Regions from separate parts of the Paenibacillus sp. J22FR83 genome, predicted to be linked through region 2. Evidence: riboswitches for the same ligand, from Rfam matches in the RefSeq annotation. Region 2 holds a riboswitch; the other holds the start of a gene.

Region 1 (12,261 bases), on a different contig from region 2:
TTACTGACCTTCACCATACTCGTGAGATTGCCTTGTTCAATGGCAATGATCGCTGTCATAATTTTGGTCAAGCTTGCTATTCGCATAGGCGTGTCCCCTTTTTCACTATACAGCACACGTCCTGACTCCACATCGACGAGCGAAGCACCGACCGCATTGGTATGTATGCTTGGCGGTGCGGCATCTACATGCGTCCATGGTGAAATTAATAATCCAATCAAGGCACAGCAAATAATGATGAACTGGCGTTTGGTTTTCATGGGTTGGGTTATCCTCCTACACGAGCGAACTTGTACATGTTTGTAATCAAAGCCACAGATGAAACTTTGTACAAGTATATGCGAGTGGACGAGGGATATGTCCTGAAAACAACCCAAAACAAAAAGGCCGTCCAAAAGTAGACATCTACTTCTGAATCGGCCTTCAAATGATGAATTAGTGTGTTCTCTCTACATAATACTCGGTTGCGCTTAGTAAGCTGTCCAGCCTGCATCCGCAGTAACCACTGTTCCATTAACAAAGCTCGCATCGTCGGAAGCTAAGAACAAGGCTACTTTTGCCACTTCTTCCGGCTCGCCAGCACGTGGATTTAGGCCCATTCCGACCATTGCTCTCTCCATACCAAAAGGATTTGGTGCATTAATTGTGGTTCCGATGTTCGTGCTCACCCCACCAGGTGCGATCGCATTGCAACGGATGCCGAGATTCGCATATTGGAACCCGACGTTCTTTGTGAATCCAACTACTGCGTGTTTAGAAGCTGTATATGCTGCACCTGCTCTAGATCCATTTAATCCACCAGCGGATGCAATGTTTACGATAACACCGCTTTTTCTCTCTGTAAAAATCGGAAGAACTTTCCGTGTTGTACGCATAACACCTGTTGTGTTAATCGCAAAAACGCGTTCCCACAGCTCGTCTGTGAGATCTCCAGCAGGGACAAAGTTGTCCATAATACCAGCATTATTTATTAAAATGTCAACGGTCCCGAATTCCTTAACGGCCGTATCGATCATTTGTGCGACATCTTCTTCTTTCGCAACATTTGCAGCTACAGCAACCGCTGTACCTCCTTTGGCTTCAATGCCCCCAACAACCGTTTGCGCCGCTTCAACGCGTAGATCTGAAACGATAACTTTAGCTCCTTCAGCTGCGAATAACTCCGCGATTGCTTTCCCCATACCTGACGCTGCACCTGTAACGATAGCTACTTTTCCAGAAAGCTTCATGTGTAATTCCTCCAAATGTCATGTATTTTTGTGCGAATAACTCACTGAATTGTGCCTGTAGAACTTCTTTCACTTGGAGTATAATAGAGTATCAGAAGTGATACAATCAGTAAAAAACGCTTGTTTGTTAGCTATCGTACAAAAGGATTGATTTTGTTCACTAACGTCAAAAAGGAATGAACAGAAATGTCACAAATCACGAAGAAAACGGATCGCAGAATCGTGCGAAGTAAAATCGCTCTACGGGAAGCCTTGCTGGCATTAATGTCACAAAAGCCATTTACTTCTATTTCTATCACTGAGATTGTGGAGTTCGCCAACTATAATCGCGGGACATTTTATGCCAATTATGAGAGCAAGGAAGATTTGCTTGATGATATTATTTCCAACCTAACTGAACAATTACTTCAATCTTTCCGTGCACCATATGAGCATGTTGATGTGTTTCGTATTTATGAGCTTCCGGCTAAATCCGTCATGATATTCGATCACTTTTATCAGAATTCAGCCATTTATACCACACTGATGAAGAGTGACGTCCTTCCTAAGCTGAAAGAGAAGATGCTGCATGCCTTAATCAAAATCACGCAAGAAGAATTATCTTACCCTGATCAAGATGACGAAATCGATCAAGAATTGATGAGCATTTATTCGATTCATGCTTTGCTTGGTCTCATTTTTCACTGGATAGAAAGTGACTTCAAATATTCACCCTCCTATATGCAGGATCAACTGATTAAACTAATTAACTGGCGTCCTGCCTCTGCCAAAACAGTTGTAAAAAACTCCCAAGATAGCTAATTAACCAAAGAAAAAGCTGTCCTCAAAGGACAGCTCATAATGACAACAGGTTACACAATAAAATTCTGGTTCTCAACGTTGGTCACATTGGTTGAAACGGCTGCTGGCGACTTTGCTGACATACCTTTGATCATACTCTGAATCTTGTCCACAACTTGTGGCGCAGAATCGATGAGTCGCTCCAGGATATGCGTTTGATTGTCTAGCGGTACAACCTTCACGCCACTCTTACCTACGACTAGGAACGCAATTGGCGTAATGGAAACCCCACCACCGCTACCACCACCGAAGGGGAGTGCAACTTTGGCATTGAGTGCATCGACGCGGTTGACCCCTCCTTCGATTTCGATTTCGGAGTCTGTCACAAACTCACTACCCCCAGCGGCAAAACCAAATCCGACTTTGGATATCGGCATAATTACACTGCCATCTGGCGTTTCTACCGGGTCACCGACAATTGTGTTTACGTCGACCATTTCTTTTATATTTTCCATGGCGACTTTCATGAGGCCTTGAATCGGGTGTTCGGACATCTTCATATTCCTCCTTAGCGTTTTTTCACCATTACCATACGTTTCTGGCAACGAAAGATTAAGCTCTGAGATCTCAAAAGAACTATCATGGTTCACTTCTAGAATGCCCCTACTAGCGTGGGGTTATGTAACACTCACGAAGCCGGTTTGAATCTAGCTCTTGCCTTCAAAACGTATTGAATCCATGTTCGAATGCCACCTTTGATTTTTGCCGCACGATACAACAACCGCATTCCAGCCATTACCGCAAACCAAACCCGAATTCGACCGGCAAAACGAAACTCCGTTGCAAATTGCTTTTCATTATATTGCGGTATCACATCAATACGAGGCTTCGCTATCAGCTTCACATACCGGATTGCAAAGCCAAGCAGTGAAGACTTGATCCCCCACACCGCCCCTGTCGTAATCGCTGTTTCCGGTGCATCGCCAAGACCTACACGGGTGATCCACTTCAACTCCGTACACTCCACTTTCGCTAATGTTTGTTTCATCCAGCCATATAAATTAAGCGTATGTACAAGGACATCTTTGGTTTCCTTGTAGAAGGTGATGACTCTATCTTTGGTTATGTGATCTCTCGTCTCATCTTTTAATTTCGCGTCATGCTGAGTCACTTTCTCCGACTTAATTAATATCCCTTGCGTGAATCCTTTAAACTGAATGATTGGAATAACATAACGGTAACGGACGAGCCCAAACAACCCTCTCATCTCCACAGAAAGCGTATCATTGTCTTTTACCCGGGAGAAATAAAACTCACCACGCATATAGCTGCACAGCACTACGATAAGTGCAATACTGACAACCGAGACGGCCAATCCTACCCACAGCAACACATACGCCTCCTTAGTCAAAATGAAAAAACTCCACGCGCAAGATGAATTCTCGCAGGTGAAGTTAGTATGACCTCTATAAGGAAATGAAATGCATGTTTGGATACGATCTGATCTAACATGACCTTACTCGGGCTGCTCGTCGCTCACATCATCCAGGGTCAGTTGCTTCTGGTCCCCATTCAAACGATCGAATAGCATACGAGTTTCTTCTTCTAAATCAAAACTACCTTGGAAGTTAGTCGAGTCTGGCAATTCTTGAATCGAGTTTAAACCGAAATACTCCAAGAATTGTTTGGATGTCCCGTATAAGATCGGTCTACCCACTGCATCCGCACGTCCGACTTCCGTAATCAAATCCTTACCCGTTAACGTGGCAAGTGCTCGATCACACTTCACGCCGCGGATCTCTTCGATCTCCACACGTGTAATCGGTTGTTTATATGCAACGATGGATAACGTTTCAAGAGCTGCCTGCGAGAGCGAGGAACGCGAGGGCGTATAAGCAAGCCTCTCAAAATACGGAGCATGTTCCGCCAATGTTGTAAGCTGGTATGCTCCAGCAACCTCTACAATTTGAACGCCGCGTCCTTTACGTTTGAAATCTGTTCGCATATCTTTCAGCAGATCTTTAATCACATAGGCATCGAGCTCCATCACTTCAGCAAGCTGCTTGAGATCTAGTCCTTCGTCGCCAGAGGCGAAGAGAAGACCTTCAATAATCGATTTCATCTGTTGGAAGTTGAGTGTCAAGGTTCGATCCCTCCTCTTTGGCTTGGATGACAATATCTTCAAATAGCTGATTCTGGTAGCAGGTAATCCGCTTCATTTTCATCAACTCAAGGATAGCTAGAAAGGTAACGACAATTTCTTCCCTCGTCATCTCATAATCGAATAACTTAGAAAATAATAGCTTACCGCCTTTTATCTTAAGCAAATCAACAACCTCGCGAATCCGATCTTTCACCGAGATTTCGTCCCGCCTAATCCGTGCAACAACGTTGCGGTTCGCTAATTTGCGCAGCGTACGCTGGAAAGCAATTAGCAAATCAGCCACATCTAACCCTTCCACCGGGTTCTCTTGAAGATCTGGCAGATACGGAGTTAAATCTTCGGGTTCACGCGTGTAAACGAGACTGCGTTCCACCTCTTTATCACGAAGCATATCAGCAATCGATTTATATTTCCGATATTCAATCAGCTTGGCAACGAGTTCAGCGCGCGGGTCTAACGAATCATCCATATCATCAAAATATTCGTCAAATTCAATGACAGGCGGCTTAGGTAAGAGCATTTTGCTTTTGATGGAGAGCAGCGTAGCCGCCATGACGAGAAACTCACTCGTAATATCCAGCTCCAGCTCTTGCATCGCTTGTACATACCCAAGGTATTGATCTGTAATTTCTTTGATCGGAATATTGTAAATGTCGAGTTCATTTTTATCAATTAGATGAAGCAATAGATCAAGGGGGCCTTCAAATGCTTCTAACTTGTACGTAACCTTCATGTCGTTCTTCCCCTTGTCATAGTGAATAAAGATGCATGATGACCTGCACGGCATAAGGATAAATTCCGCTAAGCGCCCATTGTCCAATCGGGGTCACCAGTAAAACGATTACAAGAATGAGTGCTTTAATTTTATGCTTGTCCAGCCAATGCTGTTTTGGAGTCGAAATAAGTCCTCTCCCTATGTACCATCCATCAAGCGGATAAAGTGGCAACAAGTGAATAAGCCCAACCATTAAATTAACGATAACACAATATTGCAAATAGACACGCCATTGTTCTACGACAAGCGATTCTGTTGCTCCGCCAACTAAAGCAGGTAAGTAAAAATAGAGCCACCAGAAAAACAGCACGAGCACAAGATTCGTGAAAGGTCCCGCTACATAGACCAGTGTATTTGACAGTTTTTTATGTTTAGTAAAACGTTCTGGATCAACCGGAATGTTCTTCGACCACCCATAGGGTCCGAAGACGATCATCGCCAACCCCAAGACGTCAAGATGCGCCAAGGGGTTAAGCGAGAACCGTTTGTTGTCACGAGCCGTTCGATCTCCTAGCAGCCAAGCGACTCCAGCATGCGCTGTATCATGCAAGGTGATGGCAATTAGGAAAGCAAACAGCCGCGGCAGCAGTGTTTCTAAATGATAATAAGCCAGCATTAGGAAGAGAATTGCTTCGACAAATTCGCCATTTCAATTGCAGTTACGGCAGCTTCCCAGCCTTTGTTGCCCGCTTTCGTTCCTGCACGTTCAACGGCTTGCTCAATGGAATCAGTGGTTAGTACACCGAAGATTGTTGGAATGCCGGTTTTCAAATTAATAGCGGAAACACCTTTGGCCACTTCGCTGCACACATAGTCAAAATGAGGCGTTGATCCACGAATGACCGCACCAAGGGTAATGACCGCATCATACTTGCCGCTTTCAGCCATTTTCTGTGCGATAAGAGGAAGTTCAAATGCGCCAGGAACCCAAGCGATATCAATTTCACTTTCATCTACACCATGACGTTTAAGCGCGTCTTGTGCTCCGCCAAGTAATTTGGAAGTAATAAACTCGTTGAAACGTCCTACGACAATCCCATATTTTAAATTTTGCGAAATTAAATGCCCTTCATAAATCGTTGCCATGGTAAAAATCTCTCCTTCTGTTGAATCCTAATTGTTTGATTTGGTTAATCGGTGAATGCTTCATGCTATAAATTAAATGCCTTTGCCTGCATCTATAAAGGTCAACATGTGACCCAACTTCTGCTGCTTGGTTTGCAAATAATTAAGATTATCTTTCTTACTCTCCATTTGGATCGGAACGCGTTCATTCACTTCAATGCCATAACCTTCTAAACCCTTGATTTTACGCGGATTATTCGTTAGCAGGCGAAGTTTGGAAATCCCTAGATCTTTGAGGATCTGAGCGCCAATGCCATAATCACGAAGATCTGGAGCAAATCCAAGCTTAATATTCGCTTCTACGGTATCTAATCCCTGCTCTTGCAGGACATAAGCTTTCAATTTATTAATTAAGCCGATACCGCGACCTTCCTGTCGCATATATAATAATACACCATTGCCCTCTTCATCAATCTGTTTTAACGCAGCATCAAGCTGTGGACCGCAATCACAACGATGAGAATGGAACACATCGCCTGTCAGACACTCCGAATGGACGCGCACCAAGGTAGGCTTGGTAGGGTCAATGGTCCCCTTAACTAAAGCTACATGTTCTTTGTCATCTAGTTGATTCGTGTACGCAATCGCTTTGAACGTGCCGAAATCGGTTGGCAAATCAACTTCAACCTCGCGTTTCACCAACTTTTCCTGCTGATTGCGATAGTGGATAAGGTCTTGAATCGTAATGATGCAAAGCTCATGCTTAGCAGCTAATTCCATCAAATCAGGCACCCTTGCCATAGTACCATCTTCTTTGATAACTTCACAAATCACACCTGCCGGATATGAATCAGCAAGTACTGCTAGATCGATTGCGGCTTCCGTATGACCTGCTCTGCGAAGTACTCCACCTTTTTTGGCGATCAAAGGGAATATGTGACCCGGTCTGCGGAAATCCTGCGGCTTTGTCGACGGATCAATTAAGCCTTGAATCGTTCTGGAACGCTCATGTGCTGAAATTCCAGTGCTTGTATCCGTGTGATCAACAGAAACTGTGAAGGCTGTACCGTGATAATCTGTGTTGCGCGCCACCATCGGAGGCAGATCTAATTCTCTGGCTCTGTCTTCGGTAATCGGTGTGCAGACAAGCCCACGCCCCTCTTTAATCATGAAGTTGATCACTTCAGGCGTCGTTTTATCGGCAAGCGCGATAAAATCACCTTCGTTTTCACGATCTTCATCGTCGACAACAATAATTACTTTTCCTAGTTTCAGATCTGTAAGTGCCTCTTCAATTGTATTGAACCGAATGGATTGTGTCATATTCATCTCTCCTAACTTACATAAAGCCATTATCTGCTAAAAAGCTTGCAGTCAGCTTACTTTTCTTTGGCTCTCCATTTCCGTGAGCAGAAGTCTCAGAAGGACCGAATTTGAGCAGTCGTTCCATATATTTGCCAAGCACATCACATTCAATGTTGACCGTATCCCCGGCCTTTTTGTCATGAAGGACGGTTTGTGCAAGGGTATGCGGGATGATCGAAACGGAAACATCGCTTTCTGTGACATCTACAACTGTCAAACTTATACCATCAATCGTGATAGAACCACCTGGGATGATATATCGGAAAATATGCGGATTCTCCGGTGCGAACCGGTATACAACTGCATTCTCATCCGGTATGCGAGAAAGGATTGTTGCTGTGGCATCCACATGACCCTGAACAATATGTCCGCCAAATCGGCCATTCGCCGCCATCGCCCGCTCCAAATTCACCCGTGTACCCGATTGAAGTTTCCGTAGATTCGTCTTTCGATATGTTTCAGGCATCACATCAACAGAGAAGGAATCACTATCATAGGAGATAACCGTGAGACACACACCATTCACGGCAATACTGTCCCCCAAATGGACATCTTCCAGTATTTTTTTGGCGCCAATGGTCAGCACCATGGCTTGCCCTCCACTATGAATGCGGCGCATGTGGCCAATTTCTTCAACAATGCCGGTAAACATGCAACCCCTCCATTCTCTAGCTCTTATAGAGCGGATAACCGGTTATACACACATCCGGTCCGAATTGCTCGACACGCAGCCGGTCGAGCGTTATGGCGTCATCCATCTTCGCGTAACCGTCGAAGTGGATGTTCATTGGTGCTGCTAGACCCCCGCCGATAATTTTCGGCGCAAACATCAGCACCATCTTATCAATCAGGCGCCGCTCCAGCATGGCGCCGTTCAAGCGGCCTCCACCCTCGAGGAGGATGGAGCCGATTTCGCGCTCGCCAAGCTGCTGCATGGCGAGCGTCAGGTCCACCTGCGGGCCGTCGCCGCAGGTGAGGATCGTGACGCCGCGCGCTTCCAGCGCGGCGCGGCGCTCTGCAGGCGCCTGTGCGCTGGCGAGCAGGATCGTCGGCTGACGATCCTGCTCGGTGAGCACGCGGGCGCCGAGCGGGACTCGCAGCTGCGAGTCCGCGATGATGCGTACCGGCTGCACAGCCGGTACGTCGCCGCGCGTACTCAGCTGCGGGTCGTCGGCGATGACCGTCTGGACGCCGACAAGGATCCCTTGATGCTGGTGGCGCAACGTGTGAACCCAAGCTCGCGACTCCGCAGCAGTAATCCACTTGCTGTCGCCAGTTTTGGAAGCGATACGACCGTCAAGCGTGCTCGCAGTCTTCATCGTTACAAAAGGCATTCGCGTGACGATGAATTTGTTGAAGATTTCGTTCATCTTCATGGATTCATCACCCAGCAAGCCTACGCTCACTTCCAACCCGTGCGCACGCAGCTTAGCGATTCCCGTCCCAGCCACTACAGGATTCGGATCAGTCGCAGCTACGACAACACGCGTCACACCAGCTTCGATGAGGCGGTCGCAGCATGGCGGCGTTTTACCATGATGACTGCAGGGCTCCAAGGTCACGTATGCCGTGCTTCCTTTGGCTTCCTCACCGGCCATTCGTAACGCCAACACTTCTGCATGACCCTCTCCACGCTTCAAATGTGCACCCATGCCGACAATTCGGCCTTCTTTAACAAGTACACAACCAACTACAGGATTGATTTCCGTTTGTCCGAGCGCACTCGCTGCCATCTGAAGCGCAAGTCTCATATAGGATTCGTCATTTAACAGCCCCATGGATGATCACCGCCTTCTTATTCCAGTCCTTGATTCTAATGCAAAAAAGCCCCTTCCGCTTACGGATGGGGGCCAGAGATTGTTTAGATAACACGAATAAGCCTCAGCTTTTACGCTTGTCACATTTTTGATTACATCAAACAACAACGACGAAGTTGCCCTTGATGGACAGACCTGCCGAATTTAGGTTAATGTGAAAAAATGAACAAGCATGCTAGCGAATTGCATTCGCATTTTCCTTCTCCCATCCAGACTATACTGTCGGTCCCGGAATTCCACCAGGTCAACCGTAGCGAAGCTGTTGTCAGGTACCGCTAGCTTCACAACGGGTCACGGACTGATCGCAACCATATACACGTACATGCTTACGAATCACCGCCGGTGTGGAATTTCACCACGCCCCGAAGGTTTTGCATACTATAACAAGAGATCAATAACTAAACCTTAGTTACTAATTTCTTTATTACACAAAAATTTATCACTCACGAATGAAAATTGCAAGGCCTTTTTTCATTTTTTCTGATAAAACTTGTCGGAATTAATGGATTTGACTTGCAATATCCGAAGATATTGCCTTTTTACTGTTAGGATTCTCATATGAGTCCGAGAGTATTGACCATCATGCAACACCATATCGCACACTGAGAGCTTCGCGGGTAAACAATTTATCCCACTATTCAGTCACCACATACCTTAACTCAATTTCCAAACAAACCTCGCCAACCATACAATTTCCCTGCTTAAGTTTATTTTGTGTAGTTTAGTTATTATTGCTAGGAGTGTCACGATATATGATTTTAGAGTAGTTAAATTGCTAATGTGCTAAGAAGTCAGGAAAGTTGCTTGAGGAGATACAAGAGTTATATTAGAGTATGGAAAGTGAAGTGATAACAATGGGGAAAGTGGAGTGATGTGAGTAATGTCAAGAACCCATCAGTTCAACACCCTCTCCCCCCTTTTCAAAAATGCAAAAAAGCACTTTTGGAAGGGGGTTCTCCCTCCCTTATTAGAAATTGTTGCAAATAGGCATCTATTTGGAGTGATTTTAGAGTATTCTCATGAAATACGTTGAAAAGGTTGCCTTTTTGCACGTATTTACCAATTTCAAGCATCATTTGGCAAAAAAGGTTGCCTTTTTGCATTTTTGACTGTTGAGGGAGACACTACCGCCAACGTCAGCAAACAAACACTTGCCAGAACTCTACTCGAATACCTAACAAGACAATACTAGTTTTTTGGGGGTTCGGGTTCGGGTTCGGGTTGGCGGTCGAAGTCAGGTTTGTCAGTGTTCGACGTCGGAGTCATGTTGACGTTGACTCGGCTTCGTGTCGATGTCAGGTTGGCGTTGGCACAGATTCGACATCGGGGTCAGGTTAGCGTTAGGTTCGAAAATTTTTGGCCGAAGGTCAAGGGTTCGTTCGTGTTCAGATATTTAAGGTTTGGTGATCAGCGTCAGTGATCAGCGTCAGTGATCAACGTCAGTGGTCAGGGCATGTCCTCCCGGAATTCGTGCCGTCTCCAACACTCCACATTTTACATGTAAAATATACAGTTATTCCCGAAGAATTCCATCAAATATTCCATTTAAATGGAATATTTACAGTTAATATCCCTCCAAACACGCATTATCGTAAAAATACGTGAAAATAACTACAGGAAATCCATCTAATTGGTTTTTTATCAGGATATTCTATAAATTAACTACAGAAAATCCATCTATTCACATTTCACTCGGATTTCACTATCCCCACTCCCCCGCCAAAACACAAAAACTGCCCAGACCTAAGTCTGAGCAGTCCCTATCATAGAAATTATACTTCGACAACTTCTACTTTTTCCATTTTGTCTTTGCCTTTGAAAGCATCAACAAGCTCCATACCTTTGGATACTTTACCGAACACGGTGTGTCCGCCATCCAAATGTGGTTGTGGTTGGTAAGCGATGTAGAATTGGCTTCCACCTGTGTTACGGCCAGCATGCGCCATAGCAAGGGAACCGCGCTCATGTTTGTTAGGGTTGATTTCACAGTCGATTTGGTAGCCAGGGCCACCAGTTCCTGTTCCCGTTGGGCAACCACCTTGTGCTACGAATCCTGGGATTACGCGGTGAAAAACAAGTCCGTTGTAGAAACCGGAGTTTGCTAGTTTTTCAAAGTTAGCGACAGTGTTCGGTGCATCTTTCTCAAAAAGATCGATAACAACCTCTCCGCCACCTGCTAGTTGAATTTTTGCTTGTTTTGCCATTATGTGGTTCACTCCTTTAGGAAATAATATCTTATTCTACTATGAATGGCTGCATTACACAAACAACAGGAGTAACCCTTCTCTACAAAGGGTCTCCTGTCGATCTTGGGTACCTATTTAGACGGTCTTGCTTACTTGCTTCATTCTCGCTGGAATTAAATCATTCTCAACAATTTGGTCAAAAGATTCACGTTTCACGACGAGGTCGCTTTGACCATCTTTGACGAATACAACTCCCGGTCTGCGAATACGGTTATAGTTGCTAGCCATTGAGTAGTTGTACGCTCCCGTACTCGAAACTGCCAGAATATCGCCTGCTACTACCTTCGGCAGGTTCACATCCCAGATCAACATATCGCCGCTCTCGCAGCATTTACCAGCAATGGAAACCACTTCAGCTGGTTGCTCAGTAGCGCGATTAGCGAGTCCCGCTTCATAAACAGCATTGTACAGCGCTGGACGCGGATTGTCAGTCATTCCGCCATCCACAGCTACATACTTACGCACACCGGGAATTTCCTTCGCTGTGCCGACCGTATAAAGCGTAGTCCCTGCATCGCCAACGATGCTACGGCCCGGCTCAACCCAAATTTCGGGCAGTGGATAGCCGTTGCTCCCGAAGTTTGCTTTGATCGCATCCGTAATAGCTTTCACATAGACAGCAACTGGAAGTGGCGTATCTTCACTCACATAGCGAATGCCGAAACCACCGCCGAGATTGATTACTTTGAACGTAACATCTAATTCAGTCCGAACATGAATGGCGAATTCAGCCATTTTCTCAGCCGCAATTCGGAACCCTTCAACTTCGAATATTTGTGAACCAATATGCGAATGTATGCCCAGTAGATCAAGATTAGAA
Region 2 (12,261 bases):
CAATCGAGCTGATTTAGAAATGGTTGCCCATATTTATAACAGTATTGATGCGTTACAGCTTGAAGCGATACTAGATGCAACGGTTTTAGCACAGTGGCTGGAAGATAATCCAAGCTCGATTTTCCCGCAAATGATTACCACAGAAAGAGTAGATCGGGCTATATTCCCTCTATTGGAGGGGAAGGTTGTAATTACCGTTAGCGGTAGTCCACATGTCATTATTTGCCCCAACACTTTCTTTGATTTTTTCAAATCCATTGAAGATTACTATTTTAGATGGGTTACGGGAATGTTTTTCCGAAGCTTGCGCATTGTCGGTATTGCGATCTCCCTATTTGCTACGGCAACGTATGTGGCTGCACTTACGTACCATTACGAGATTATTCCACAGGCATTGCTTGTTCCCTTAGCGCAATCCCGTGCAAGAGTACCCTTTCCTCCGCTCGTAGAAGCGCTAATGCTGGAAATGATCATTCAGCTTTTAAGTGAGGCAGGTGCAAGGCTGCCTTCCAAAGTAGGTCAAACGATGGGGATCGTCGGCGGTATCGTCATTGGACAGGCAGCGGTACAAGCTGGTTTCACGAGTAATATTTTAATCATCATTGTGGCATTAAGCGCGCTGTCATCGTTCACAACACCAGTGTTTGCCATGGCGAATGCGATTCGAATTATTCGGTTCCCCATCATCCTATCCGCGGGCATCATGGGCGGCTTAGGGATTGCTGTCAGCGTAGCTTTATTAATCTTACATTTGCTGAGGCAATCAAGCCTGGGCCAACCGTATTTCTACCCTCCCTACACAGTTGCAAATACCAATAAACGAGATGGCCTTATAAGGGTCCCCTATCAGCTAGCCCCGAAACGATCCGTATTTGCTAATACGGGGCAGAGCACCCTGAAGGGAAACAAGGATATCGATGAGTAAAATACAACCATCCTATATGTATAGCTCCTTTTTACTCATGTTTATCATCCATGACGCTCAGGTGGGCGTAGGGCTCCCTAGTTACCAGAGAGTTGTGTTCGGACTGGCAGGACATGATGCCTGGATAGCGTCCCTGATTGCTGGTCTTCTAACGCAGCTCGTTGTTTGGTTGATGATTAAAACTTTAGAAAAGTTCGAAAATAAAGATCTCTATGATATTCATTTGTTGATCTATGGGAAAATGATCGGTCATGTCGCTAATATGATCTATTTGGTTTATTTCTTAGTTGCAACGATCATTGTATTGCGCAATTACGTCGAAATGATTCAAGTCTGGTTATTCCCGAGCGCTCCCCAATGGCTGCTTTCTTTATTGATTGCAAGTGTCGTATTTTATGGCGTAAATGGGGGCTTAAGAACGATTGTTGGCGCATGTGTCATGTTTGTATTTTTAACGGTTTGGCTGCTCTTTCTTCTTTATTTTCCTTTGAGATATGCAGAGTGGACCGGTGTATTGCCCCTACTCGAAACAGATGTGAAACATTTGTCTAAAGGGGTGCTTTCCATGTCTTTAACGATGGCTGGGTTTGAATTCCTTTATTTTATTTATGCCTATGCCAAAGATAAGTCCAAAGTCCAACGGTATTGTCAATTTGGTATTATGAGTGTCACTTTTGTGTATACAACCGTCATGTTTGTTTCTACGGTGTTCTTCAGTGGTGGTGAGCTTCTGAAGACGGATTGGGCGACGTTTACCATGTTGAAAATTATTAAATTTCCGTTTCTCGAACGATTTGAATATATCGGAGTTAGTCTGTGGCTCTTAGTGATTCTTCCGAATCTGCTCATGTATAGCTGGGCGGCGACGAAAGGCCTCAAACGTACATTTGCCTGGAAGCAGAAATACTGGTTGTATGTCTTCATTGGCGTGGTTTGGATGGCTTGTTCTTTCATTGACTCTCGGACTCAGGTGGAAGCGATGAATGCGTTTTTTTCAAAATGGGCGGTCTATATCGTTTATGTATATCCTGTGATCTTGTTTGGAGTGGTCCAACTCTATGTATGGAGACAAAAGAATCGGAAGAATAGGAGACAACCCGAGGTGATTACGTGAAAAGAATCAATGTCATTTTCTTTGTAATACTTATCTTCGTTACAGCAGCCGGTTTGCGTTTAGAGAAAAATGTGGTAGAGAAGCTAGGCATGGCCATTGCCGTGGGGTACGACCATGGGGAAGGTGATCATATCAATTCTACCTATGTGCTGCATCAGATCGATCCGGTTTCCCAATCTTCCGTTATGACGATCTCCGCTGAAGGGATGACAAGCAAAGGTGCTCGTGTCGCTGCGAACCGCAAATCGAATAAGAAGATCGTCTCAGGTCAACTGCGGGTCGCTGTCTATGATACTAAGCTTGCTCAGACAGGACTTCTACCCTTGGTAGATACCTTATTTCGAGACGCATCTATCGCAAGTACCGTGTATATGGCTGTCAGTAAAGACAGTACAGAAGATCTCTTAAAACATAAGTATCCCCAGTTCCCTGATGTAGGTACCTTTATCGTAGACAGCATTCAGCAGAATATTATGGATGAACAGATGGTTTCAGGCACACTTCATGAATTCCTTTCAGCTTTATATTCGATGGCAGATCCCATGGTACCGCTTCTACAAAGAAAAGGTGATACTGTGGAACTGAAAGATGTGGCTGTTTTCCGAGGGGATAAAATGGTCGGCACAATCGACCCCAAAGAGGCTTTCTTCCTCAAGACGATAAGGGATCGCTATAAAGCAGGGAATATCGAACTGTCGTTGGACACGAATCAATTGGGGGATATCGCGAAGAATGTCAAAGATAAGACCGCACGAGTAGTTATCGAGAATATTGCTAGTGATAGCACGAAAAAGCTCATTAGCCAAGATCCGCTTAAATTTCAAATTAATATTAAATTGAAAGGGATGCTGACGGAAACGTCTGCGCCGTTCGATCTCGGTCAAGCTGAGGTTATTCAAGCTCTGCAAGTGCAAGTGAATAAAGAATCGGAAGATCACATTCAATCTTTGCTCCAAAAATTAACTGATTTGGGTTCGGACCCGATCGGATTTGGAGAAATATTTCGCAGTCGCGTGTACCACTCGAACCTAACGAGCGATGCATGGCATGAGATGTATAAAACTGCAACGTATGATGTACATGTTGATATGCGAATTGTGAGATTAGGGCAGATTCAATAAGTTATAAAAAGGTTGCCAATTAAACTGTAACCTGTTAGTATACACTTAATCGAATATGAACCTTCGGGGCAGGGTGCAATTCCCTACCGGCGGTGAGGATACCCGTGTGTATCTAAGCCCGCGACTCCCGGCCAGCAATGGTTGGGACTGACTTGGTGTGATTCCAAGGCCGACGGTATAGTCCGGATGAGAGAAGGTGAAGAACAGCCTGTTGAATTGCGACAATTCCATAGGTCTGTTTGTCAATGCCCCCGTCATTCACTTGAACGGGGGCATTGTTCTTCGAGAAGGTTCAATTCAGAACGTTCTCTAGGAGGTTTTTGAATTGGAAAATGTAGTGAAGTTTAGTAGTAAGGGAGCGGCGTCTCAGGGCTTAAGCTCTCGTACGAAAGGGATGAGTGGGATCTGGTATGTCGCGCTTGGCGCAACCCTGTGGGGACTGGATCCGCTGTTTCGCATCTTGTTATTGAAAAGTTTTACCTCGGCTCAAATCGTATTTATTGAACATGTGCTTCTGGCTATTTATGCTGTGCCAGTGTTGTTGAAGTATCGCCGAACATTAATAGGTAAGCTAACACTTGGCGTCATTGGTGCGCTGCTCTTCATCTCCTGGGGCGGATCGGCCATTGCAACGATTCTGTTCACCGCGGCTTTCTCTCATGGGAATGCCAATGCCATCTTGCTTCTACAGAAATTACAGCCATTATTCGCTATCATTTTAGCTCGTGTGTTGCTTAAAGAGACATTGCCGTCGAAGTTTTTCAACTATATCGGGATAGCGCTGTTAGGTACGTACCTATTGACCTTTGGCTTTGGTTGGCCGGGCATGGGCATGAAGGATTTGGGAACGATTAGCTGTTTATTTTCCATATTGGCAGCTGTTCTATGGGGTGGTTCCACCGTGATGGGGAAATACTTGCTTCAGAAAAAGTTGGAATTCCCTGTCGTGACCTCACTTCGGTTCTTGTTGGCACTTCCACTATTAACGATCGTATTATTGGCAAGCGGCGACAATTGGCGATTGAACGGTTCAAGCACTGAACTGGCGATTATCGCGATTAATTTGCTGTTCCAAGCCTTTTTCCCAGGTCTAATTAGCATGCTGCTATATTATAAAGGTTTGTCCTCCACCAAAGCACTCTTTGCAACGCTAGCTGAACTTGCCTTCCCTGCGGTAGGCGTCTGTGTGAATTGGCTTGTATTTGGTCAAACATTAACGCTAGGGCAGTTGTTCGGATTTATACTCATCTGGTTGACGTTGTGGTTTATGAGTCGGCAGAGTCAGTCGAATCAGCTGAAGTAAAGGTGGATTAGGTCCGAAATTTGTACTAGTCAAATAATCTAGGATGATTTAAGCTTGACTCATTGTTATGGTGTAATGTGATGAGGAGGGCTTTTGTTTTGGAAATTAAACTATTTAAAGCATTGTGGGGCATGGAAGGTTCACTCGAGTCCCAATTTGAGCGTATTGCTGGAGCGGGATATGTCGGAGTTGAATCCCCTATGCCTGCACTTGAGGAAGAAGATCTCTTCCGGAAGCTGTTGGAAACGCACCAACTGGACTATATTCCGATGGTATTTACGCAAGGTCCTGATCATATAGCTTCTTTTGCTGAGCAAGTGGCACGTGCGGTTTCATTCCGACCAGTAAGCATTACGTCACATAGTGCGAAGGATTCGATGCCTTTTGAAGAGCAAATTGAATTCTTCCGTGAGGCGGTTGAAATTGAGGGGAAATACGGGATTGCCATCGGCCATGAAACACACCGCGGTAGAGCCTTGTTTAATCCATGGGAAACGGGCAAGCTGCTAGATGCTGTTCCTGTAATCAAGTTAACAGCTGATTACAGCCATTGGTGTTGTGTTACCGAAACGACCCTAGAGAGTCAAGAAGACAACCTGCGCAAATCGTTCTCACGTGTTCAGCATATTCATGGCCGAGTAGGCTATGCACAAGGACCACAAGTGCCAGATCCAAGAGCGCCAGAGTATGCAAACGAACTGCAGAGGCACATGAGCTGGTGGGACAGCATCGTCCAAGCGAAGCAAGAGGCAGGCGTAACGACTATCACTTATACACCAGAGTTCGGACCTCCAGGGTATTTGCACACGTTGCCGTTCACGAACCAGCCTGTTGCAGATTTATGGGATGTATGCCTTTGGATGGGAAAACATTTCAAAGGACACTATAAGAGTATCTAACCCTATTACTCTTAGTTAAAGGTATAATCCATGCTCAATAAACTTCAGAAAATGCCAGCATCAAGACTTATCGTTATTGCTTATTTCATTGGCATCTTTCTTATCGCCATTCTTCTTAAATTACCGATCAGTTTAAAAGCGGGCGCCACAATTTCCTTTGTGGACGCCCTCTTTACATCTGCTAGTGCTGTCAGTGTAACAGGGCTGACAACGGTTAGTATCACGGATACGCTTAGCAATTTCGGCATTGGCGTGCTCATCGTTGCTTTTCAATTCGGCGGGATCGGCGTCATGACATTGGGGAGCTTCTATTGGCTGTTGTTCGGTCAGGAAATCGGCTTGCTGCAGCGTAAAATGATTATGATTGACCAGAATCGCAACAATTTATCTGGTTTGGTTCAGTTAATGCAGCTCGTATTGGCCTTTACACTGATGCTAGAGGCAATGAGTACATTGGCATTTGGGTTGTATTTCTACTTCAGAGGAGAGTATGGGTCGATTTGGAGTGCCCTATACCACGGGATGTTTCACACCATATCGGCGTTTACGAACGCCGGTTTTGATCTTTTCGGCAACTCATTGCTTAATTATTCAAATGACTATTTCGTACAAGCACTTACCATGTTTTTAATCATCTTAGGCGGGATTGGCTTCCCTGTTCTAGCGGAGTTGCGAGAGTATTGGTGGGGCGGGCATAAGAATTTCCGGTTCTCCCTTTATACCAAGCTGACACTCGTTACAACATCTGTATTGTTATTGTTTGGAGCCATCGGCTTTTGGCTGATGGAGCGAACGCATGCTTTGGCAGGAATGAGCTGGCATGGGAAAATACTTGCCTCACTCTTCACATCCGTCACATCGCGCAGCGCGGGACTTACAACCATTGATATATCTACGATTACAGAGGCAAGCTTGCTGCTTGTTTCTATTCTAATGTTTATTGGGGCAAGTCCATCCAGCATGGGGGGCGGGGTTCGAACGACGACCGTAGCCGTTATTGTGCTGGCCCTTATCGCGTATTCGCGCGGGGAGAAAGAACCGAAAGTTTTCGGCCGTACGATCAGCCAAGAGGACTCGCTCAAGAGCTTTGTGTTTTTCTTAACGGGTATTGCCCTGCTACTCGGAGGGGTCTTCGTTCTGTTACTCGCTGAGCCCGATCGTTGGGGAGTGTCCGCTATCCTATTCGAGGTGGCGTCAGCCTTCGGAACATGTGGTTTATCCACGGGAATCACCGCAGACTTGGGTACCGTTAGCAAAATCTCGCTTATCTTGCTCATGTTTATCGGAAGAATCGGTTTATTTCTGTTCTACTCCTTATTTACGAACGGGAACGGGAAGAAGAAGCCTCTAATCCGATATCCAGAAGAAAAGCTCATCATTGGATGAAAGAAATGCCCCATTGGAAATTTTTTGAATACGACTACTTATAAGATGTTATAATAAGATGAAACGCAGCCTAGGATCGTCCTGTGGCTGTTTTTCTTTGGAATTCCGGGGATTTTGACTACTAAAGTCGAATTCACAAATAATTTACCCAGGAAAGTGAAACGTGTTTGAATTTTATGCGTATCAGATAAGGGAGTTCACTAAAACAGGTAAGCGAAGGGAGGTGGCCTCGTTGACAATCAATTTAGTCAAAGGTCAGAAGATTGATTTAACCAAAGGTAACGCAGGTCTATCTAAAGTTGTGGTTGGATTGGGTTGGGATCCTGCTGTTGTTGAGAAGAAGGGGTTCTTCGGCTCCAAGAAATCAGCAGTTGAGATTGATTGTGACGCTTCCGTCATTCTTTTGGATGAAAGAGGAAAAGTAACGAATCAGAAACATGTGATCTACTTTGCTAATCTGCAAAGCCCTGATGGTTCAGTCGTTCACTCTGGTGACAACCGTACCGGAGATGGCGATGGTGACGATGAGACGATTTCTATTAATTTAGGACAAGTTCCCGCTGATGTGAGTAAAATCGCATTCGTCGTGAACATTTATGACTGTGTGAATAGAAAGCAAGATTTCGGTCTCATTCAATCCGCTTATATCCGTGTATTGAATGGTTCTAATCAACAAGAGTTGGTTAAGTTTAACTTAACGGATGACTATTCAGGCAAATCATCGCTTATTGTTGGTGAAATTTACCGACACGGCAGCGAATGGAAATTCAGCGCAATTGGTGAAGGAAGTACAGATACAACGATTGGACAATTGGTCAAAAGATATCAATAATGGCACAGCCAAATCCTATATAAGAGAGAGGTATTTACCATGTCTATTTCATTATCTAAAGGTCAGAAAGTCGATTTAACGAAAACAAACCCAGGTTTGACGAAAGTTCTTGTTGGCCTAGGATGGGACACGAACAAGTACGATGGCGGTAAGGATTTCGATTTGGATGCGTCCATTTTCGCAGCAAATGCAGCTGGTAAAGTGGGCAACGAATCCGATTTTATTTTCTACAACAACACCAAAAATGCAAATGGTTCTATCGAGCACAAAGGTGACAACCGTACAGGTGCAGGCGATGGCGACGATGAAGTTATCTCCATTGATCTAAGTGCAGTTCCAGCAGAAACAGAGAAAATCGCATTCTGCATTACCATTCATGATGCGGAAGCAAGAGCGCAAAACTTTGGACAAGTTTCCAATGCTTATGTACGTGTAATAAATGAAGGATCTGGCGCAGAATTAATTCGTTTTGATCTTGGCGAGGATTTCTCCATTGAAACAGGTGTTGTGATCGGTGAACTTTACCGCAATAACGGTGAGTGGAAATTCAGTGCGATTGGCAGTGGTTATAGAGACGGACTAGCAGGTTTGGCACGTGATTATGGTTTACAAACTTCCTAAGATGGAAGTCTAGCATAATAGGGTGATGCTTTCTGGATGCATTCAGGTGCATCACCCTTCCTACTCTACTTAATCAATTCAACTCATGAAATGGTGTTCACTTGACCAGCTTTGTTGCGTTATGGATTGGAATTCAATGATCCGAGTAGACGAATCGTGTAATCGGTGAATGAGATAGATGAGGATAGATCGCACAAAGAAGAATCGTATTTAAACAGGGGGTCCATCTACATGTCAGACTTTTTCAGTAGTTTTGTAGACAATTTCATGAATTTCTTTAGTTGGGACGTGCTCTCAGCAACATTAACGGATCCCGTAAACTGGGGGATTATCGGTACACTTGTTCTTCTCGAAGGCTTGCTTTCGGCAGACAATGCGCTCGTGCTTGCTGTCATGGTTAAGCATTTACCGAAGGAACAGCAGAAGCGAGCTTTATTCTATGGTTTATTAGGAGCTTACATATTTAGATTTATCGCCATTGGTGTGGGTACGTTCTTAGTGCAGATTACCTGGATTAAGGTAGCCGGTGGATTGTATCTCCTGTGGATTGCTTATAGTAACCTCTTCATGAAGAAGCATGGCGATGATGGAGGGGAAGTTAAGAATAAAGGTCTTTCCTTCTGGCGTACCGTTCTTGCAGTAGAAATCATGGATATTGCATTCAGTGTCGATAGTGTTCTTGCCGCATTTGGTGTGAGCGACAAGGTGTGGGTATTGTTCTTAGGTGGAATCTTGGGCGTCCTCATGATGAGAGGCGTGGCGCAAGTGTTCTTGAAGCTCATTGACAAGATTCCAGAATTGGAGAAAACAGCATTTATTTTGATTATCGTCATCGGTCTCAAAATGATTGCTGGAGCTTTCGGTTTCCACATTTCACATGTTATCTTCTTCTCCGTCATTATTGCTTTGTTCGGAGGAACTATTATTTTGAGCTCACTTCGTAAGAGAAAATCTGGATCTGTCAAAGGATCTTAAATCACATCATAGGTGTAATCATGGGCAATCCCTCCGTTAAGGAGGGATTGTTTTGAACTAAAGAGGGAGGAATCGGCATGCGATATTTTAATTATTTAACCGCGGATGAAGAGAAAGCTTTATTTTACATACCGCCGAATTCCTTCCATAATCATTCGCACAAAGACATTTTAGCTCATTCAGTCGGTGCTGCGCTCTATATGCCAGCGACCCGGCGTACGTTCGCAGAAGATATTGCTTTTGGTAAAATTGAAGGCTTAGTATCCGTAGTCCTTGATCTCGAGGATGCTGTAGGTGATAACGAAGTGCATGCTGCTGAAGAATCGCTTATTGGGCAAATGAATCAGATCGCGCATTGGATGGAAGTTGGTATCGTAAGCGGGGATAACCTGCCGCTGATATTCATCCGTGTAAGAAGTGTGAATCAATTGAACTATGTGCTTGAGAGATTGGAAGAGAATGTAGCTCTTCTAACTGGTATTGTGTTCCCGAAATTCACTGTGGAAAATGGCGAGGATTATTTCCAAGTTCTGGAAAATTATAATGATGAGAAATCGGCATCAGCACCTATTCTTTATGGACTACCGATTCTGGAATCGGCCTCGATTATTTATAAAGAAAGCCGCACTTATACGTTACTGGCGATTAATGAAATCATAACGAATTTTAAAGATTTAGTTTTGAATATTCGGATTGGTGCTACTGACTTTTCAAGCTTATTTGGGCTGAGAAGAAGTCCGGACAGAACGATTTATGACATTGCCCCGATACGGGATTGTGTTGCTGATATTATTAACCTTTTTGGTCGGATGGAGGCCACCAACGTCATTTCTGGACCTGTGTATGAATACTTCGGCGTGAAAGGTCTCTTACAGGAAGTGATGCTGGATAAAGAAAATGGTTTAGTCGGCAAAACGATCATTCATCCTACACACATTAAGCCAGTCCAAACCCGCTATGCGATCACCCATGAGGAATATACAGATGCTATAAGTATTCTGAAGAACAATCATGGCGACCTTGGCGTTATGAAGAGTGCATACGGTAATAAAATGAATGAATTCAAACCCCATTATAATTGGGCGAAACGTATTCTTCTACGATCACAAGTATATGGGGTGCTGCATGAACAACAAACCTTTGATGGATTACTCACGGGACCTAACCGAGCGTACGTATAAAATAGCAGGTGATTTGGAGCTGCACGTCACCGTGACTTCGAATCCCTACAACATACCGCTGGACGCTTTATTCTCCATGGCGGCAAGAATTAATAAGAAGCGATCTTTTTTGTTTGTAAGTAAGGTGCTAGGCAAGCATATCCCTGTGAATCCGTATACGTCCCTATTAAGCGGAACTACATTAGCGCTATTACTGCAGCAAGCTTTACAAGGAAACCAATCAGACGAGAAAGTTCAAAGGGCTATTGAGGGGCTTGTATGCCCTGAGAAAGCAGAAACTGCCTATCATGCAATCATGTCAGAACGGTTACCCCTAAAGCAGCCTATTGCTTTTATTGGATTTGCGGAGACGGCTACAGCCATTGGTCATGCGGTATACGAAGCTTTTGGGCGAGGAAGCCATTACCTGCATACAACTCGTGAGGTGATCGAGGAATCACCAACCATTCTTCAGTTTGAAGAAGAGCATTCGCATGCTACGGCTCATTATGGGTATTCGGATGATCCGGCAATTCTGACGCTGCCTGACATTCTTGTTCTTGTCGATGATGAAATTACAACAGGGCGAACGTCCCTTAATATTATTCGCGATTTGCAAGAGAAATTTCCGAAGAAGATTTACTATGTGTTAGCACTGCTGGATTGGCGTACAGAGGAAGATATCCTTCAGTTTGACCAATTGGAGCAAGAACTACAGATTACGATTGTAGTCATCTCTTTGATTCGTGGGAACACGAGAGTAGTTGGATCTAGCGAAAGCTTGCCTGTGCAAGCGCCTAAGCCTTTGATTGAGGAGCACACAGAACTGCAAATAGGTTATGCCAATCAACTATTCTCGCATGCTTCTTATGCGGGCAACCGCCCTTATTTGCAGCATAGCGGAAGATTCGGACTTACCCCCGCCAATACGGAACAGTTGGATCGTTCCATCACACAAACGGCTGAGTTGCTCAAGCGCAAACGTACGGGGAAACACACGCTATGTGTGGGTACAGGGGAATTTATGTATATCCCGATGCGGATTGCGGCCGAGATGGGAGATGGGGTGTCTTATCAATCGACGACACGCAGCCCGATCCATGTCATTGAACACGACGACTATGCGGTAAAATATGGCCATGCTTTCCCTTCCCCAGAGGATGAACAAGTTGTCCATTTCTTCTACAATATCCCGTACGGCAAGTATCAGGAGCTCTTTCTTTTTTTGGAAAGAGAAGCGTCCCCTTCATCGATGGACCCGATTCTGCGAATTCTCCAAGCGAAAGGTCTGCACACCCTGCATATCGTCTACTTCTCACCTCAAACGGTTGATTGGAAGGAGGCTACGGTATGGAAGCTTGGCGTTCCAGACGCATAGATGATCCTCAACCAATGGGGAGTTATCCCTCTGGTGATGTGACATTTCTACTGAAGGATATTAGCAATATTAGGTTGGAAGTCGCTTTAGATGCCAGAGAGCGTGCTATCCAATCCGGTACACACTACTCCGAAATGCTCCCGCAAGAGCATCTGCCTTCCTCTGATTATTTGAACTTATATCAAGAAACCCTCGAGCTGTCTGCGGAGAAAGTAGCCTTATCGGTAGGTGTAGTAGCGGAGCTTATACGAACCAAGAAGGGGCCGAACACGGTCCTCGTTTCCTTGGCTAGAGCGGGTACACCTGTGGGTATTTTGATCAAGCGATACCTTAGGGACATTCATGGACTCGATCTGCCCCATTACAGTATTTCGATTATTCGTGGTAAGGGAATTGATGAGAACGCTCTCTTATATATGTTGCAGAAACATCCAGGAACAAGGCTGCAATTCATTGATGGATGGACAGGCAAGGGGGCCATTCGTAAGGTACTTACCCAAGCTTGTGGCAAAATGGCAAGGGATCACGGGATCATCCTAGATGATGA

The links. A riboswitch is a leader RNA that binds a small molecule or an ion and turns the genes downstream of it on or off. The one in region 2 is predicted to bind FMN.
Region 1: another riboswitch for FMN. It lies ahead of ribD (bifunctional diaminohydroxyphosphoribosylaminopyrimidine deaminase/5-amino-6-(5-phosphoribosylamino)uracil reductase RibD); the one in region 2 lies ahead of AC58PV_RS22505 (DMT family transporter).

What each region holds. Positions count from the first base shown of each region.
Region 1 covers NZ_JCAUAM010000016.1:935-13,195, reverse strand. The annotation lists gene AC58PV_RS25875 (D-alanyl-D-alanine carboxypeptidase family protein) at 1-260, opposite strand, end outside; gene AC58PV_RS25870 (SDR family oxidoreductase) at 471-1,229, opposite strand; gene AC58PV_RS25865 (TetR/AcrR family transcriptional regulator) at 1,416-2,030, shown strand; gene ytfJ (GerW family sporulation protein) at 2,081-2,563, opposite strand; gene AC58PV_RS25855 (DUF2953 domain-containing protein) at 2,698-3,402, opposite strand; gene scpB (SMC-Scp complex subunit ScpB) at 3,526-4,131, opposite strand; gene AC58PV_RS25845 (segregation and condensation protein A) at 4,115-4,906, opposite strand; gene AC58PV_RS25840 (site-2 protease family protein) at 4,923-5,564, opposite strand; gene ribH (6,7-dimethyl-8-ribityllumazine synthase) at 5,564-6,034, opposite strand; gene AC58PV_RS25830 (bifunctional 3,4-dihydroxy-2-butanone-4-phosphate synthase/GTP cyclohydrolase II) at 6,107-7,336, opposite strand; gene ribE (riboflavin synthase) at 7,353-8,030, opposite strand; gene ribD (bifunctional diaminohydroxyphosphoribosylaminopyrimidine deaminase/5-amino-6-(5-phosphoribosylamino)uracil reductase RibD) at 8,047-9,156, opposite strand; FMN riboswitch at 9,389-9,569, opposite strand; gene AC58PV_RS25815 (peptidylprolyl isomerase) at 10,968-11,399, opposite strand; gene lysA (diaminopimelate decarboxylase) at 11,517-12,261, opposite strand, start outside.
Region 2 covers NZ_JCAUAM010000012.1:241,671-253,931, reverse strand. The annotation lists gene AC58PV_RS22520 (spore germination protein) at 1-925, shown strand, start outside; gene AC58PV_RS22515 (GerAB/ArcD/ProY family transporter) at 918-2,039, shown strand; gene AC58PV_RS22510 (Ger(x)C family spore germination protein) at 2,036-3,160, shown strand; FMN riboswitch at 3,216-3,362, shown strand; gene AC58PV_RS22505 (DMT family transporter) at 3,555-4,463, shown strand; gene AC58PV_RS22500 (sugar phosphate isomerase/epimerase family protein) at 4,562-5,362, shown strand; gene AC58PV_RS22495 (TrkH family potassium uptake protein) at 5,393-6,748, shown strand; gene AC58PV_RS22490 (TerD family protein) at 6,981-7,580, shown strand; gene AC58PV_RS22485 (TerD family protein) at 7,620-8,201, shown strand; gene AC58PV_RS22480 (TerC family protein) at 8,433-9,176, shown strand; gene AC58PV_RS22475 (HpcH/HpaI aldolase/citrate lyase family protein) at 9,254-10,357, shown strand; gene AC58PV_RS22470 (phosphoribosyltransferase family protein) at 10,302-11,714, shown strand; gene AC58PV_RS22465 (cysteine protease StiP family protein) at 11,687-12,261, shown strand, end outside.